Regions from separate parts of the Heyndrickxia sp. MSNUG genome, predicted to be linked through region 2. Evidence: riboswitches for the same ligand, from Rfam matches in the RefSeq annotation. Region 2 holds a riboswitch; the other holds the start of a gene.
The links. A riboswitch is a leader RNA that binds a small molecule or an ion and turns the genes downstream of it on or off. The one in region 2 is predicted to bind cobalamin.
Positions count from the first base shown of each region.

Region 1 (7,986 bases), 1.9 Mb from region 2:
CAGCAGCAATCGGTCACAATATAGCGATGCTAAGTTCAAATCATGAAAAATAGACACAACCGTCAATTCTTCTCCAACAGTCCATTTTTTCAGCAAATCGAGCAGTTCTTTTTGAAAAGAAAGGTCGAGGTGATTCGTTGGCTCATCAAGCAGAAGGATCTTCGGCTGCTGGGCAAGAGCCTGGGCCAGGAACACCCGCTGTTTTTCGCCTCCGGATAATTCAGCAATGGACTTCCCTTGTAAATGGGTGATTCCCGTCTGGTCCATCACCTTTTGAACAATGAACTCATCGTCTTTCGTCCAGCTGTTCAGCCATCCTTTTTGGTGTGCGTAACGGCCAAGCGATACCGTTTCCTTTACACTGTAAGGAAAGGCCTGGTCAGCATGCTGCGGGAGCACTGCCATCAGCCGGGCAAGCTGCTTTGGAGTGTAGTCATCCAACGGCCGGCCATCAAGGGCAATACCACCTTTTTTCGTACTCAAAGCACCGGATATCATTTTTAACAAAGTGGTTTTCCCGCTTCCGTTCGGACCAAGAATGCCAAAGAGCTCCCCTTTTCCCACGGCAAACGATATCCCCTTCAGGACTTCTCCTCCCGAATAGCCTCCTGTTAAATCGTTAACGGTTATCATCATCCAGCACTTCTTTCCTTACGATTTCTCATTAAAATAAACGCAAACACCGGAGCGCCAATCAGCGCCGTAATCACACCGATCGGCAGTTCGGCCGACGCAATCACGGTTCGTGATACAAGATCGGCCAGAATCAGAAAGCCGCTGCCGATTAAAACCGATAGCGGAAGCAAATGTCTGTGATCCGGCCCCCAAATAGTCCTTGTTAAATGGGGAATGACCAATCCGACAAAGCCGATTGTTCCTGACACTGCAACAGCTGAACCTGTCAACAGCGCGCCTGACAGGAGAATCAACAGTTTCCTTCTTTCCACATTGACGCCAAGATGCTGGGCACGCTCTTCTCCAAAGGACATCGCGTTCAGTTCCCGTGCATTTGCCATCAAAATGACCAGACCAACAATAAAGAATGGAAGGATTATTTTTATATACTCCCAGCCCCTCATCGATACGCTGCCAAGCAGCCAGCCGATAATTTGCCGCAGCTCCTCTCCGGAAAGGGCAATCATCAACGAAATGAACGCACCGAGAAAGGAGCTTAAAATGATTCCAGTTAAGATGATCGTTTCTACCCTGAGCAGCCGGTCGATTTGCCGGGCAAAAAATAACACAAATAGAATCGTTGCGAATGCAAACAAAATGCTAAGCACTGGCAGCGTGAAAGACTTGACAATAGGAAGCGATATCCCCAAAAACAAGGTAATAACCGCGCCTATTGAAGCTCCTGAAGAAATTCCTAATGTATATGGATCTGCCAGCGGATTCCTTAACAGTCCCTGGAAGGCTGCTCCTGCCATGGCAAGGGACGCACCGACAAGACCTGCAAGCAATACGCGCGGCAACCGTATCTCCATTACAATACTTACATGCATCGGAACGATTCCCTGTCCCTGAAAGCGGAAAATTTCAGCACCAATGATTTTAATAATAGCGGGTACAGGGATGGGAACAGTTCCGATTGATATGCCAAACAGCATCGATATAATTAAAAAGGCTGTAGCAGCAACATATGCTGAACCTTTTTTATTTAAAAACGTCCGGATATATGGCTTTTGCAAGCTCCTCTGCTCCTTCAGCCAGCCTTGGACCTGAACGGGTAACGAGGTCGGAATGGACATCGAAAACCTGCTGGTCCTTGACGGCTTTTACATTTTTCCAGCCCGGTCTCGCAAGTACCTGCTCAACCGGCTTTTCTGAGTAATAACCATAGGTTGTGACAACGACGTCCGGATTACGCTCGACGATTGCCTCTTGATCGACCTTTGGCCATCCTTCCATATCGCCAATCGCGTTTTTAGCACCAATTAAAGCGAGCATTTCATCGATGAAGGTGTTTTTTCCTGCAGCATAGATTTCTGGTGCAGGGGAAACCTCGACGAATACTGTCTTTTGCTCATTCTCCTTAATGCTCTCAGCCTGTTTCTTCAGCTCTGAAAATCTATTTTTCATATCATCAACAAGTTCAGCGGCCTTTTCCTGCTCGCCTATCGCTTTTCCGATCATCTCAATGGATGTGTATACTCCGTCAAATTTCTGTGCATCATTCACGACCACGACAGCAATTCCTGCATCCCGCAATTGCTGAAGGCCAGCTGCTGCACTATCAGCCGTTGACTCATGTGCAAAAACCAGGTCAGGTTTCAGCGAAATCATTTTTTCTACATTGAATTCCATCCCGCCGATTTTTTCCTTCGACATCACTTCTTCAGGATAATTATCAAAATCCGTCACTCCAACAATCGCATCGCCATGATCAAGTGCATAAACGATTTCCGTATTGCTTGGAATCAGTGATATGATTTTTTCCGGTTTTTCTTTAATTACTACTTTATCATTAAGTGCATCTTTTACCGTTACCGGGAATTCTGTCTGCTGTTCCTCGGTGGCTTTTTCCTTTTGTTTCGGTTCGGATTGTTTGTCTCCACATCCGCCGAGCACGATGACCGCCATTAGCATGGCCAATAAGAATGAATAGTACTTTTTCAATTGCTTCTCCTCCATTTTTGGTTTTCCGCTATGTGCGGAAAAGCTTCTTAATAAAGTGTCTCTGTTAAACAAGTCTGTTGATTTTCGTTCCAGGCGCTTCGCTTTCCGCGGGGCTGGCGCTGAGCCTCCTCGTCGCTTCGCTCCTGCGGGGTCTCACCTGTCCAGCTTGAGCCCGCAGGAGTCTACGCGCCTTCCACTACAATCAACAGGGTATTAAAAATCATCATTCAGCTTTAACAGAGCCATAAAATAAAAAAACATCTCCACCTAAAGGGGAGATGTCCGAGTAAGCAAATGTTCTTTAAAATACAAAAAGACATAGAGCCTGTCGGCACCTCCCTATCCTCGTAGGTTTGCTGGTGCAATGAACAGGCAGGTCTCCTGGCTCATGGTCATCGCTTGCTGCGCCTTCCCATACTTTGTACAGTGACATTTTGCAGCTCGCTTCCATTCACAGTGGCGGGACCGCGTTGGATTTACACCAACTTCCCTTTTAAGTCTTGTTTTCATAAGGCTTTGCATAGCCTTAAAAGACACCCGATTCATATGATTATGTAATTTTCCGCTAAATCCAATTATACACGATGGCGGAAAAAATGCTTCAAAAAAGATCAAATTTCGCTGCAAACAGGATTATAGTGCCTGCAGGCTCCATTCCTTCAGCTTTTTATCGAATACAAGTTTGCCGTCGCAAGCATTCCCGCTTGCTTCTTTAAATTCATCATACATATCATCCATATTGGAAAAATCGCCGATAATCCAAATCGGGATTTCAAGCCGGTTGCGGTTTTGCTGCATATTCTTTAGGGAAAAGACGGCGCCTTCCTTCAAAGCAGGAGTCAGCGATTTTAAAATTTCCTTGCTGACAGATGGGTAGGATTTCTTTTTCCTAATACCAAGCAATGTTTTCTCAGGCTTCAATTCACCAAGTTTGCCGGCAATCACAATTCCGAGCATGCGGAAAAAGTCATTGAAGTTCCGGTAATACGTCTTATTGAACCAGCCATCTTCGTGTGCAAGATAAGCAAAACGGTTGCCCAGCTGATTATAGAATGGGAGCTTCAGATGATGCTTAATATGTCCAAGATAGAGGAGTTCCGCTATTTCCTGACCTGTAAGCACATTCAGCGCTTCAAGTTCCTCAAAATCAATCCAGCAGAAATCCCCGAAGGCATGTACATTTTCCACAACAAGTTTTTCCACACTATCTTCCGGGACATACTCAAATAAGGTATGCCTGTTAAATTCACCATCTTCATATTGATGCTTCAGGAGCAGCAAATGATTGAGTGAATCCGATAATGAGCGGGCAAATTCAAAAAATTCGATTCCGTATGAAAGGACATATTGATCCCGGTCGTTCAAATGGACATATACCATTTCCCGGTTATAAGGATGGTGCTTTTTCAAGGGGCAAACCTCCCGGACAATTTCTTGGCTGTGAAGATGGATTGTGGATTCAAATTCGCGAAAGAACGAATTTGAGTTCAGACAAATTGAGCTACATTTCCGTTCATAATGACGCTCATTCCATTCTAACAAAAAACATCAAAAATAGCTTATTTTGATACGCAAAATTTTTCCGGTATAATTGCAGCTTTTCGGATAAAAAACATCTTTATTATTGTCTATCCCTGCCAAAAGAATCCCGACCGCTGAAGCAGATAATATTTGGCCCAAACTGTTTATATGGAGCAACTAAATGTTCCCATCCTTCGTCTATTATTTCTGTATAAGAAAATGTTTCCTCCAGAGGCATTGTAAGGATATTTTTTCTTTGTTAGCATAAATTTGTAAGTATCAAGAGACAGATTGGACAGGGTGTATGTTATGGGAAATCCTTCGAAAAAGTATGATCGGTTTGACTGGACATTGACATTCATTTTGATGCTGTTTTTTCTGACAAGCTGCGCAGCCATTTACAGTGCGCAGAAAACTGGACAATACAGTGAGAACTTCATGTTCAAGCAAATATTCTGGTACGTCGTCGGCGCAGGCATCATCGGTGTTGTCATGCAATTTGACAGCGAGCAATCAAGGAGGCTTTCCTGGTATTTATACGGATTTGGCATTTTCCTTCTTATCGGATTGTACCTTGCGCCTGCCAGTATCGCTCCCCATATCAATAATGCAAAAAGCTGGTTTGTCATCGATCCAATTGGTTCCATCCAGCCTTCAGAATTCATGAAAGTCTTTCTGATTCTCGCCCTCAGCAAAGCCATTTACATCCACCATGAAAAACATGAAAGAAAGACCTTCCAAACAGACTTGCTACTCTTTATCAAACTGGGAGCGATTACTGCGTTCCCACTCGGACTGATTATGCTTCAGCCTGACCTCGGAACAGCGCTTGTTATCCTTGCCATCTTCACCGGCTTGATTCTCGTTTCCGGCATCACCTGGAAAATCATTTTGCCTCTTTACGGCGGCGGTGCGGCGCTTGGTGCGGGAATTCTATATCTCGTCATCTGGAAACCTGAAATACTCAAGGAATATTTAAAAGTGAAGACCTATCAGTTTGGACGCATTTATGCCTGGATCGATCCTGAAAGCTACCAGAGTGAGTATGGCTACCATTTGATCAAATCACTAAGAGCAATTGGCTCTGGGATGCTGACTGGTAAAGGCTTCAGCGGCCGGGAAGTATATATCCCCGAAAGCCATACGGATTTTATTTTCAGTGTGATTGGAGAAGAATACGGTTTCGTGGGCGGGAGCGTGGTCATCAGTCTCTTTTTCCTGTTAATCTATCATTTAGTAAAAACAGCTTTGGATACAAACGATCCATTTAATACTTATATAAGCGCTGGTGTGATCAGCATGGTCACTTTTCATGTCTTTCAGAATATTGGAATGACTATTCAGCTGCTGCCAATCACCGGCATCCCTTTGCCCTTCATCAGCTACGGCGGCAGCTCACTCATGGGCAATATGCTCGCCATGGGTCTGATCTACGGCATTCACTATCACCATAAAACATATATGTTTGCATCAAATGACAGGAGTTTTAACTAATGAAATTAATCAGCCATTACCGCGACAATGATCTTTTAAGAAACAGTTTTATCGATCTCGCCCATGAAATTTTCGGCATCAATTTTAGCAGCTGGCATGAATTGGGGTATTGGGGCAACCGCTATATCCCTTACTCCTATGCAGACGGGGACAAAATCGTCGCGAATGTGTCAGTCAACAAGCTTGACTTTATTATTGAAGGAGCCAGCTGCAGAGCTTTGCAAATTGGCACCGTGATGACCCATCCTGATTACCGCAGCAAAGGACTGTCAGCAATCCTGATGAATCATATTCTGGAGGAGTACAAAGATCAATACGACTTCATGTACCTTTTTGCCAATGACAGCGTTCTCGATTTTTACCCAAAATTCGGATTTGAACGGGTGGAAGAATCATTATATACGGTAAAATCCCCTTCAGGCTTTGAAGTGGAATCACAAGAAACGGTGAACCCTTCTTCAAATACAGTGGCAGGCTCCAACTATCCAGAGTACCAGTCTTCTGGCTTTGCGAAGGAATCTGAATCTGCTTCAGCTTATAGTGAAAAATTGTTAAGAAAGTTGGATATCTCCAATACCAAGGACCTTCAGTTAGTCGAAAAAATGGTTTCCGAAAGAATGCCTGTTTCAAAGGTGTTTGGCACGGCAAATTCAGGCTGCATTTCGATGTTTCATGTACTGAATGTATTTCCAGAATCCCTTTATTACTCGGAGCAGGAAGATGCGGTCATTATTTTTTCAAAAGAGGAGCGCACAGTTCACCTGATTGATTTAGTCAGCAAGTCACCGATAAACATAGAAAAGATTCTTGCTGCAATAGCCGATGGAGTCACAAACGAGATTGTGTTCCACTACACACCTGATTATCAAGAACTGGAATATTCACTCAGTCCATTTGAAAGAGAGGGTGCCCTTTTTGTAAAAATAAACGGCAGCCTATCCTTTCCACTGCATGCAAAACACCCTGTTACATCTGAGGCATAAGAAAAAGGCTGAGGATCCTCAGCCTTTTTTTGGTATGTGTTTTGCTTGATTTATTTTCACAAAAGAACGGGCAAAGAAATAGACAATGAAGATGCTCATGATTGCCAGGCCTGTTTTATTTAAAGCAAACAGCTTCAGCACGGCTCCTGCAAGTGTAGCAAGGTAAAGCATGCCAAGCATCGCATTCATTTCCTTGTTCTGAAAATAACCCGTCAGTCTCGCGCCGAATTGAGAGCCAATCAGCCCGCCGGCGATCAGCATCAAGCCGATCACATAGTCGATCTCGGTTTTGACAGCGTAGGATACGAAACCAACACTCACGATCAGGAGAACTGCAAAAAGGCTTGTCCCAACAGCCTTCTTCGGATTAAATCCAAGCATCGTGATGATCAGCGGCACAATGATGAAGCCTCCTCCTACACCGAGCGCAGCAGAAGCGAAACCGCCGACAAATCCGATCGCCATTAATTTAGGCACTGAAAATGATTCGGGTGCGATGACGCCTTCGTCTGACTTTTTGCCCTGGCGAATCATACTGAACGCAAAATAAGCGAGCAATACGATATACATGAATGGGATCACGATATCATCCCAGCCACGGGCTTCAAGATAATAAACCATCGGTCTCGCCAGCTGTGTAGCCGCAATTCCGCTCGTTCCCATGATCAGTCCCTCTTTCCAGAGGATATTTTTCAGCTTAATATGGGCTGTGATTCCCGATAAAGAGGTTCCCACCGTAAAAAACAAGCTTGTCGTGATGGCTTGAAGTGGAGAGAATCCCATCAGCAGTAAAATCGGCGTCAGGATGAACCCTCCCCCTACTCCAAAGAATCCCGACAAAACACTGATCAGTCCGCCAAGCACAAAGAAAAGTATGTATTCCATTTACAACATCCTTTTACATTCAAATTCTTCTTTAGGATACCATGTTCACTTGTATAATTGGCTCTTAACGATGCAGTAATGTTATACTTTCTACTATATCAATTTAAAGGAGTAACTGCTTAATGTCTGAATGGATACATACTTTTGAAGATTGGCTGCTTGAATTCGGCTCTGTTGGACTATTTATTGTGTCCTTTATGGAGTCCTCCTTCTTCCCGATCCCGCCTGACGTTTTGATGATCCCGATGGGAATTGCAAACCCTGACCGGGCGTTCTGGTACGCCTTCCTTACAACGGCCGGATCCGTTCTTGGAGCACTGCTGGGATGGTATATCGGAAAAAAGGTTGGCCGGCCAATCCTGCGATATTTTATAAAAGAAGAAAAAATTATCAAGGTAGAAACGTATTTTGAGAAATATGGCGCGATGGCAATCTTGATTGCTGGCTTCACGCCCATTCCATATAAAGTATTCACGATTTTCTC
Region 1 covers NZ_CP150978.1:202,691-210,676, reverse strand. The annotation lists gene AABM38_RS01150 (adenosylcobinamide amidohydrolase) at 1-633, opposite strand, end outside; gene AABM38_RS01145 (FecCD family ABC transporter permease) at 633-1,691, opposite strand; gene AABM38_RS01140 (ABC transporter substrate-binding protein) at 1,657-2,619, opposite strand; cobalamin riboswitch at 2,974-3,175, opposite strand; gene AABM38_RS01135 (hypothetical protein) at 3,253-4,029, opposite strand; gene AABM38_RS01130 (FtsW/RodA/SpoVE family cell cycle protein) at 4,450-5,634, shown strand; gene AABM38_RS01125 (GNAT family N-acetyltransferase) at 5,634-6,617, shown strand; gene AABM38_RS01120 (sulfite exporter TauE/SafE family protein) at 6,636-7,502, opposite strand; gene AABM38_RS01115 (YqaA family protein) at 7,625-7,986, shown strand, end outside.
Region 1: another riboswitch for cobalamin. It lies ahead of AABM38_RS01140 (ABC transporter substrate-binding protein); the one in region 2 lies ahead of AABM38_RS10755 (acyl-CoA thioesterase).

Region 2 (7,986 bases):
ATCATTTTGCCTCTATATAAAAAATAGACCATCAAATTTAATTACATTTCGATGGTCTATTTGCCGGACATATATTAAATTTGTGACTAGTAACAGAATCTGCCACAATAAATTGCTGCTTCTTTCAGTATTATAGGGTATGAATTAATCGATCATTATTTTTCAGCCAATCCGCGATTCGTTCATAACCATTCCTGGCATCATTATAGCCGAGCTCGTACAGTTGAGTCAGTTTGACTGGATTGCGTTCTGCCCTGCCGATATTCATGCTAACGGATGGCCTTATGACAAAAAGCTCTTCCTTTTCTTCTAGCTCCTCGATAAAGTCGAGAGTCTCGTTATATAGCTGATACCGAGTTGTTAGAGCTGTAATTAAACCAGGATATTGTTTAAAAGCGTATTTTGGCACCCATGAGAACGAGGACTTCTTTTTTCTGTATCCTTTTGGTTTGGTAAGGACAATCACATTTTTTTCAACTTGATCACTTAGGGCTTTCCGGATTGGAATCGGGTCGGCAATCCCTCCGTCCATCAGTGTCCTCCCTTGAAACTCAATTGCTGGAGCCATAAATGGAAGGGTGCTGGAGGCTCTGATCAGCTTGAGAACATCCTCAGGGTAATCATTCTTTTCAAAGTAAACGGGTTCTCCTGTCATGCAATCCGTAGTTCCGATGAGGAACTTGTCTGTTGAACTGTTAAAGGTGGTAAAGTCAAAGGGAACAAGCTCATTAGGAAGCCTGTCAAAAATAAAATCCATTCCGAACAGTTCCTTTTTTAGGAACAGGTTACGGTAGGAAATGTATTCAGGATGTCTCACAAAATCGATAGTAACCTGTCGATTACGTCCATGCTGCCTCGATACGTACGACGATCCCTGGCACGCACCAGCCGACACGCCTATAATATACGGAAAAAATAATTCTTTTTCCAAAAAATAATCCAAAACACCGGCAGTATAGACCCCGCGCATGCCACCGCCTTCTAGAACTAGACCACTTTTATACATGCTCAATCCCCCCAAAAAAACAAAATCTCCATTATTTGTATACGAATAGATTGAATAAAGAATAGTCTACCACACATGGATGACCAAAGGGAGAAGAATGCTCAAGAAGAAGCTGGCTAAACAAAAAATCAACGAGTGAAAATTGAGATCAGGGGCCGCTTTTTTAGTCATGCTTAAATATTTCATCGGAATTCAATATCAGCAAATTTATAACAAGAATCAGATCTGTATGGTATATTTTGGTGTAAAGGAAGAGGAGTGAAGGGAATGCTTTTAAAGAAAAGATCAACTTTAGGCGAGAAAAATGGTGTTTTCTATGTAAATGGACAAATAAGATTCCAAAGTGTTTCCTTAAATGTTTACAGTTATTTAGTTGATGGAGTTTTAATTGATACGGGCGCACAGTCCTTACATACATTTTTCGAATCATTTATTGATGAAGCGGATTTTGATCAAGTCATGATCACTCATTTTCATGAAGACCATACAGGCTGCGCGGCTTATATTGAGAAAACCAGGAATCTTCCTATTTTTTTAGATAAAAAAACAATTGAGTATTGCGGAAAGAAGGCGGATTATCCACTTTACCGGAAGCTGTTTTGGGGAAGAAGAAAGCCTTTCCATGCTCAAGCAATGTCAGAAACATTTTCATCCAGAAATGCGGGTTGGGATGTGATCGATACCCCTGGACATGCCCATGATCACAAGGTGTTTTTAAACCGGGAAACAGGTCAATTGTTTACAGGGGATTTATTTGTAAGCGAGAAAACAAAAGTCGCATTAGCAGAGGAAAGTATCCCGCAAATTATTCATTCATTAGAAAAGGTATTGATGTATGATTTCCAGGATGTCTTTTGTAATCATGCAGGATTTGTTGAGGATGGCCGAGAAGCTCTTAAGCGTAAACTTGATTATTTATTGTCCATACAGCAGCAAGTATTATCCTTACACAAAGAAGGAAATCAAGCAGAGCTAATCTGCGATAAACTCTTTCCGAAAAAATACCCAATTTATAAGTTATCGAGGGGAGAATGGAATTCACTTCATATTGTCACATCGATTTTAAAGGGGAATACAATTTAACAATACAAACTTTTAAACCGGTAAAGCATAGAGTTGGAGCTTTACATGAAAATTTTTGAAAGATGAATATTTAATAGTTGAATTTGACCTCTAACTCCTATATTATCTAGTAAGACAATACGATATATTGTGTTGTCTATCAATTTAACGACTACATATTGAATATGCCGGTAAATATGGTGCCTGAAAAAGGCTTAATAGGGAATCTGGTTGAAGTCCAGAACTGTTCCCGCAACTGTAAGTGCTGACGAAATAAGTGATGACCACTGTCTAAAAAATAGATGGGAAGGACTTAAAGTAGGATGAAGGCACAAGTCAGGAGACCTGCCATGTTTATACGTGTTATCTTCTTCGGGAATTGGGAAGGTAAAACGAGGATCAACTAGCAGACTCTCCATATCTATGTGTCTATTAGTGATCAACGTTTACAAAACCCATCCTTAGTGATGGGTTTTTTTATTCCCATTTTTTCTCCTGGAGCAGTGATTCAATTGAAAAGGAGCAGGAAAATGGAAGCAATATCATCGGACGTTTCAAGAACGATTCAATCGCACCTAGTTTTACCGCCGGATACGAACCATATGGGTACCATTTTTGGTGGGACAGTCCTCGCGTATGTGGATGAAATTGCGGCGATTGCTGCAATGAAGCATAGCAGGAAGGTAGTTGTGACAGCCTCAATTGATTCAGTGAATTTTTTATCCTCAGCGAAGGTCGGAGATATTTTAACACTTGAAGCCTTTGTTATCTCGACAGGCCGGACATCGATGGAGGTCTTTGTAAAAGTGGAAAGTGAAAATCTCGAGACCGCCACAAAAACGTTAACGACCACTTCAATTTTGACGATGGTGGCAAAGGGCTCCAATGGCGGACCGATACCTGTTCCCGGTGTTCTACCAGAAACAGTTGAGGAACGGGCATTGCTAAAAACTGCTGAAGTGAGAAAGCAGCGACGTCTGGAAATGAGGAACTCAAAAGCTTAGGAGGAGATATAAATGATTGCCACAATGAAAAAAGAAAACACAATACATTTAATAAGAGAAGTTGTAAGAATACATCCTGATCTGGATTTTACAGAATTTATCGTAAAGGTCCTAAAAAATTTGGAAGTTAAAGATATGTCTCAAGATCAACTTGAGAACATGTTCATTTTAACCGCGATAGAAAGAATCAGCAGTCATGAACCGGACTGGACCTATGTTGCTGCTCATTTTTATTTAAAAAGGTTATATAGACTCAGTGCGGAGACTAGAAAAACCAGTGAAAACCGTGGCTATGGTTCTTTTTATGGATTGATTAACACACTAGTTGAAGTGGGGATTTATGATAGACAACTGCTAAAATCGTATTCTAGGGATGAAATTGACTGCTTGGAAAAAATAATTAACCCTGAGAAGGACCGGTTATTTACTTACATAGGCCTTTTGACAATGGCTGAAAGGTATTTGGCCAGGTCCCATAAAGGTGAATTTCTTGAATTGCCTCAGGAACGATTCATGATCATCGCAATGACATTATTGGCGAATGAGCAAAAAGAGAAACGAATTGAGCTGATTGAGGAAGCGTATTGGGCTCTTTCCAATCTCTATATGACAGTCGCAACCCCTACGCTATCGAACGCAGGGAAAAGCTATGGGCAATTGTCGAGCTGCTTCATCGATACGGTCGAGGATGATTTAAGGAGCATTTATGATTCGAATACCGATGTATCGACACTGAGTAAAAATGGCGGAGGAATCGGGATTTACCTTGGGAAAATCAGAAGCAGGGGCAGTGACATCAAGGGTTTTAAAGGAATCAGTTCAGGTGTGATTCCGTGGATGAAGCAACTGAATAATACGGCAGTCTCTGTTGACCAGTTAGGGCAAAGACAGGGAGCGATCGCTGTATATCTAGATGTTTGGCATAAAGATATTTTCCCATTCCTTGACGCGAAATTAAACAATGGCGATGAGCGGCAAAGAACACATGACTTATTCACTGGTGTTTGCATTCCTGATTTATTCATGGAGCAAGTGGAGAAGCGGGGAGACTGGTATTTGTTTGATCCGCATGAAGTAAGGCGAGTAATGGGATATTCGCTGGAGGATTATTACGATGAAGAAAAGGGCGAGGGATCTTTTCGAGAAAAATATTGGGAGTGTGTGTACCAGCAGGAGTTGTCTCGCGAGGTGGTGCCTGCAATCGAAATCTTTAAGTCAATTATGGTGTCGCAGCTAGAAACCGGCACACCTTATATGTTTTACCGGGATACAGTTAACCGCCTGAATGCCAATCAACATAAAGGGATGGTATACTGCAGCAATCTTTGTACGGAGATTGCCCAAAATATGAGTCCTACCGTTCTGGAAGAGGAAAAGGTCAAGGATGGAAAGATCATTATTTATAAAAAGCCAGGCGATTTCGTCGTTTGTAATTTATCATCCATCTCACTGGCAAAAAGCGTGATGGATGATGTGCTGGAAAGGCTGGTTAAAATCCAGGTAAGGATGCTCGACAATGTGATCGAGATCAATGAGATTCCTGTTTTACAAGCTCAAGTGACCAATAAGAATTATCGCGGAATTGGGCTTGGAACATTTGGGTGGCATCATTTGCTCGCTTTAAAAGGGATCAAATGGGAAAGTGAAGAGGCGGTTTCGTATTGTAATTCCTTATATGAAGAAATTGCCTACTTCACCATCAAGGCAAGCCATGAACTTGCAAGGGAAAAGGGAAGTTACCCATACTTCGAGGGATCAGACTGGTGTACTGGCAGATATTTTGAAAAGAGGGACTATAGTTCTGAAAATTGGCGGGAGCTAATGAGTGAGGTAAAAAAAGATGGCATTCGGAATGGGTATTTAATGGCTGTGGCTCCGAACTCTTCCACTTCAATCCTTGCTGGTTCAACGGCAAGTATTGATCCAGTCTTCAGAATCGAATATTCCGAGGAGAAAAAGGATTATAAAATACCAGTCACAGCACCTGATCTTTCACCAAGGACGACATGGTTTTATAAATCTGCCTACAATATCGACCAGCATTGGAGCATCAGGCAGAATGCCAAACGCCAGCGTCATATTGACCAATCCATTTCCTTTAATTTGTATGTGAGGAATGATATTAAAGCAAAGGCCCTTCTGGATCTTCATATGGATGCCTGGAAATCGGGACTGAAAACGATATATTATATACGCTCTACTTCAGGTAATGAAATAGATGAATGCGAAAGCTGCCATAGTTGATTAGGAGGATAGAAAACATGATAAAAAAACGATCTATTATTGATGTTGATGCTCCAAACGCCTCGACAGGCCTTATCAATGGCCGAAGCTCAAATATCCTGAACTGGGATGATGTCCGCTTTCCATGGGCCTATCCAAAATATAAAAGAATGCTAGGTAACTTCTGGACACCCTTTGAGATTAATATGTCTAAGGATATCAAAAAGTTTCCAGCACTAACAGAAGATGAAAAGGATGCTTTCTTAAAAACGATTGGGCTTTTAGCTTTACTGGACAGTATCCAAACGGACTATGCCGGGAAGGTGGCAGATTACTTAACCGACTCAAGTCTGAATGCCCTGATGATCATTTTGGCGCAGCAGGAGGTCGTCCATAATCATTCATATAGTTATGTATTATCAAGCATTGTTCCGAAATCAAAACAGGATGAAGTGTTTGATTACTGGAGAACAGAGCCGAGTTTACGGGAAAGAAATGATTTTATCACTGACGGCTATAAAGGATTTGCTGAAGAACCAACTGTTGATAATCTATTACGATCCATCGTGTATGACGTGATCTTGGAAGGACTCTTCTTTTATTCAGGATTTGCCTTCTTCTATAACCTGGCCCGCAATCAAAAAATGGTCGGAACCAGCACGATGATCAATTATATCAATCGTGACGAACAGCTTCATGTGGGATTGTTTGAAAAGATTTTCAAGGAGATTTTAACAGAGAATCCTGAATACGATACCCAACAGCTAAAAGACTTCGGAACCGCTGCCTTTTATAAAGCAGCTGAACTTGAAATCGAATGGGCAAGTCACATCATTGGCAACAAAATCGATGGACTGCTCATGCCAGACCTTGAAGCGTATATCAAATTCATGGCCAATAAAAGGGCCGAACAATTAGGCTTCGAGGCACCATTCGAAGGGCATCGCTCCAATCCATTGAGATGGATCATCGCGTACCAGGAAGTCGACCTCGGAAAAACGGATTTCTTTGAGCAAAAATCAAGACAATATACGAAAACGTCAGATGCAAATGGGTTTGATGAGCTTTAGGGAAATCATAACGCAGATCAATGGGAGAGTTGCCAAGATATTTGGAGAACTCTCCCTTTTACATATGAGGATTTACTATTTTTATGGCTATGTTGAAAAATGGTATTGATTTTTTTAAGAAAAAAAGACCTCTTTTAAGGTCCATTTTTTGTTTATAAAAAGTATATAAAATCAGCAATCCCAAGAGAAATTAATCCAGCCAAACCAGAAATCATTGCTATTTTTGTTCTGAAATTCCTATGGTCTTCTGTTTCTGAATGAAAATTAGCTCTTTGTTGTTGTCCATCCGTCCAAGCCCCAATAAAAATACCGGAAATAATAATGCCAATGAAACCAACAATAAAAAACAATTTCAACATTTACGTTCCCCCTCTAAGTTCAATAATTCACTTACTTTTTGAACATAAATTTGTTTCGTGAAATTTTATAGATTTTGCTCTGGTAATCTTAGGCTATTGTATGGGACATCTGTTCAGAACAGACAGCTATCAATGATCATTTAACTTAATCGTAGTAATTTCACTAGCGTCCCTTTTTACTTCCAGAGAACAAATGTTCGTTTTATTTGAATGTCCACAGTGTGATCGAACATAGCGTTTTTAAAAAAAGTATACTATCTATTTTTATAGATATTTCTGTATAATTATTATGTTGCTATTTAGATAAATAAACTAATAATCTAGCTGGTTTTCAATTTAAGGGGGTTCCAATGGGATGACAACGATCAGTGAAAATTTATATAAGCAGGCTGTAGAAGACCGCCGCGTTCTACATCAATATCCTGAACTGTCTGGACAGGAATATGAAACATGTAAATATATCCGCAACAGACTTGAAGCATTAAACATAGAAATACTAAATTTTCAGCCTCCAAGCGTGATCGGCTTTGTAAAAGGACGGGTAGGAGAGAAAACGATCGCATTGCGTGCAGATATCGATGCACTTCCAATGCAGGAAGAAGGGGACAAGCCATATATCTCTATGAATCCTGGTGTTGCACATACATGCGGGCATGATGGGCATACGGCCGTGCTGCTCGCAGTAGCGGAATGGATTGTAAATAATAGAGAAGAAGTGAATCATAATATTGTTCTCATTTTTCAATCCTCTGAGGAAATAACACCGAGCGGAGCAGATCAATTGATAAAAGAAGGTGTTCTGGAAGGCGTGGATTCCATCTATGGACTTCACTTATGGCAAGGCATGAAAAAAGGTAACCTTGGTTTGGCACCTGGTCCGATGATGGCTTCCTGTGATGATTTTGAAATTACAATAGAAGGCTATGGGGGACATGGAGCTTCGCCGCATGAAACAGTCGATCCTATTTACGTAGCTTCACATGTTATGCAGGCATTGCATGGCATTGTCAGCCGAAAGTTGAATCCAATTACACCAGGTGTCGTAACAATCGGGAAAATGGAGGCCGGTTCCACCTACAATATTATTCCTGGCACTGCATCGCTTCATGGAACTGTCCGCGGACTGACAGTTGAAGCAGTAGAGACCATGCGAACGCAGATCCAAAAGCTGACTGAAGGAATATGTAATGCTTTTGGAGCAGAGGGGAAGGTTGAGTTTATTTTAGGAACACCTCCGCTCGTGAACGATGTAAAAGAAAGCA
Region 2 covers NZ_CP150978.1:2,144,346-2,152,331, forward strand. The annotation lists gene AABM38_RS10745 (patatin-like phospholipase family protein) at 131-1,006, opposite strand; gene AABM38_RS10750 (MBL fold metallo-hydrolase) at 1,274-2,089, shown strand; cobalamin riboswitch at 2,250-2,435, shown strand; gene AABM38_RS10755 (acyl-CoA thioesterase) at 2,599-3,072, shown strand; gene AABM38_RS10760 (ribonucleoside-diphosphate reductase subunit alpha) at 3,085-5,316, shown strand; gene AABM38_RS10765 (ribonucleotide-diphosphate reductase subunit beta) at 5,334-6,365, shown strand; gene AABM38_RS10770 (DUF5316 family protein) at 6,518-6,724, opposite strand; gene AABM38_RS10775 (M20 metallopeptidase family protein) at 7,080-7,986, shown strand, end outside.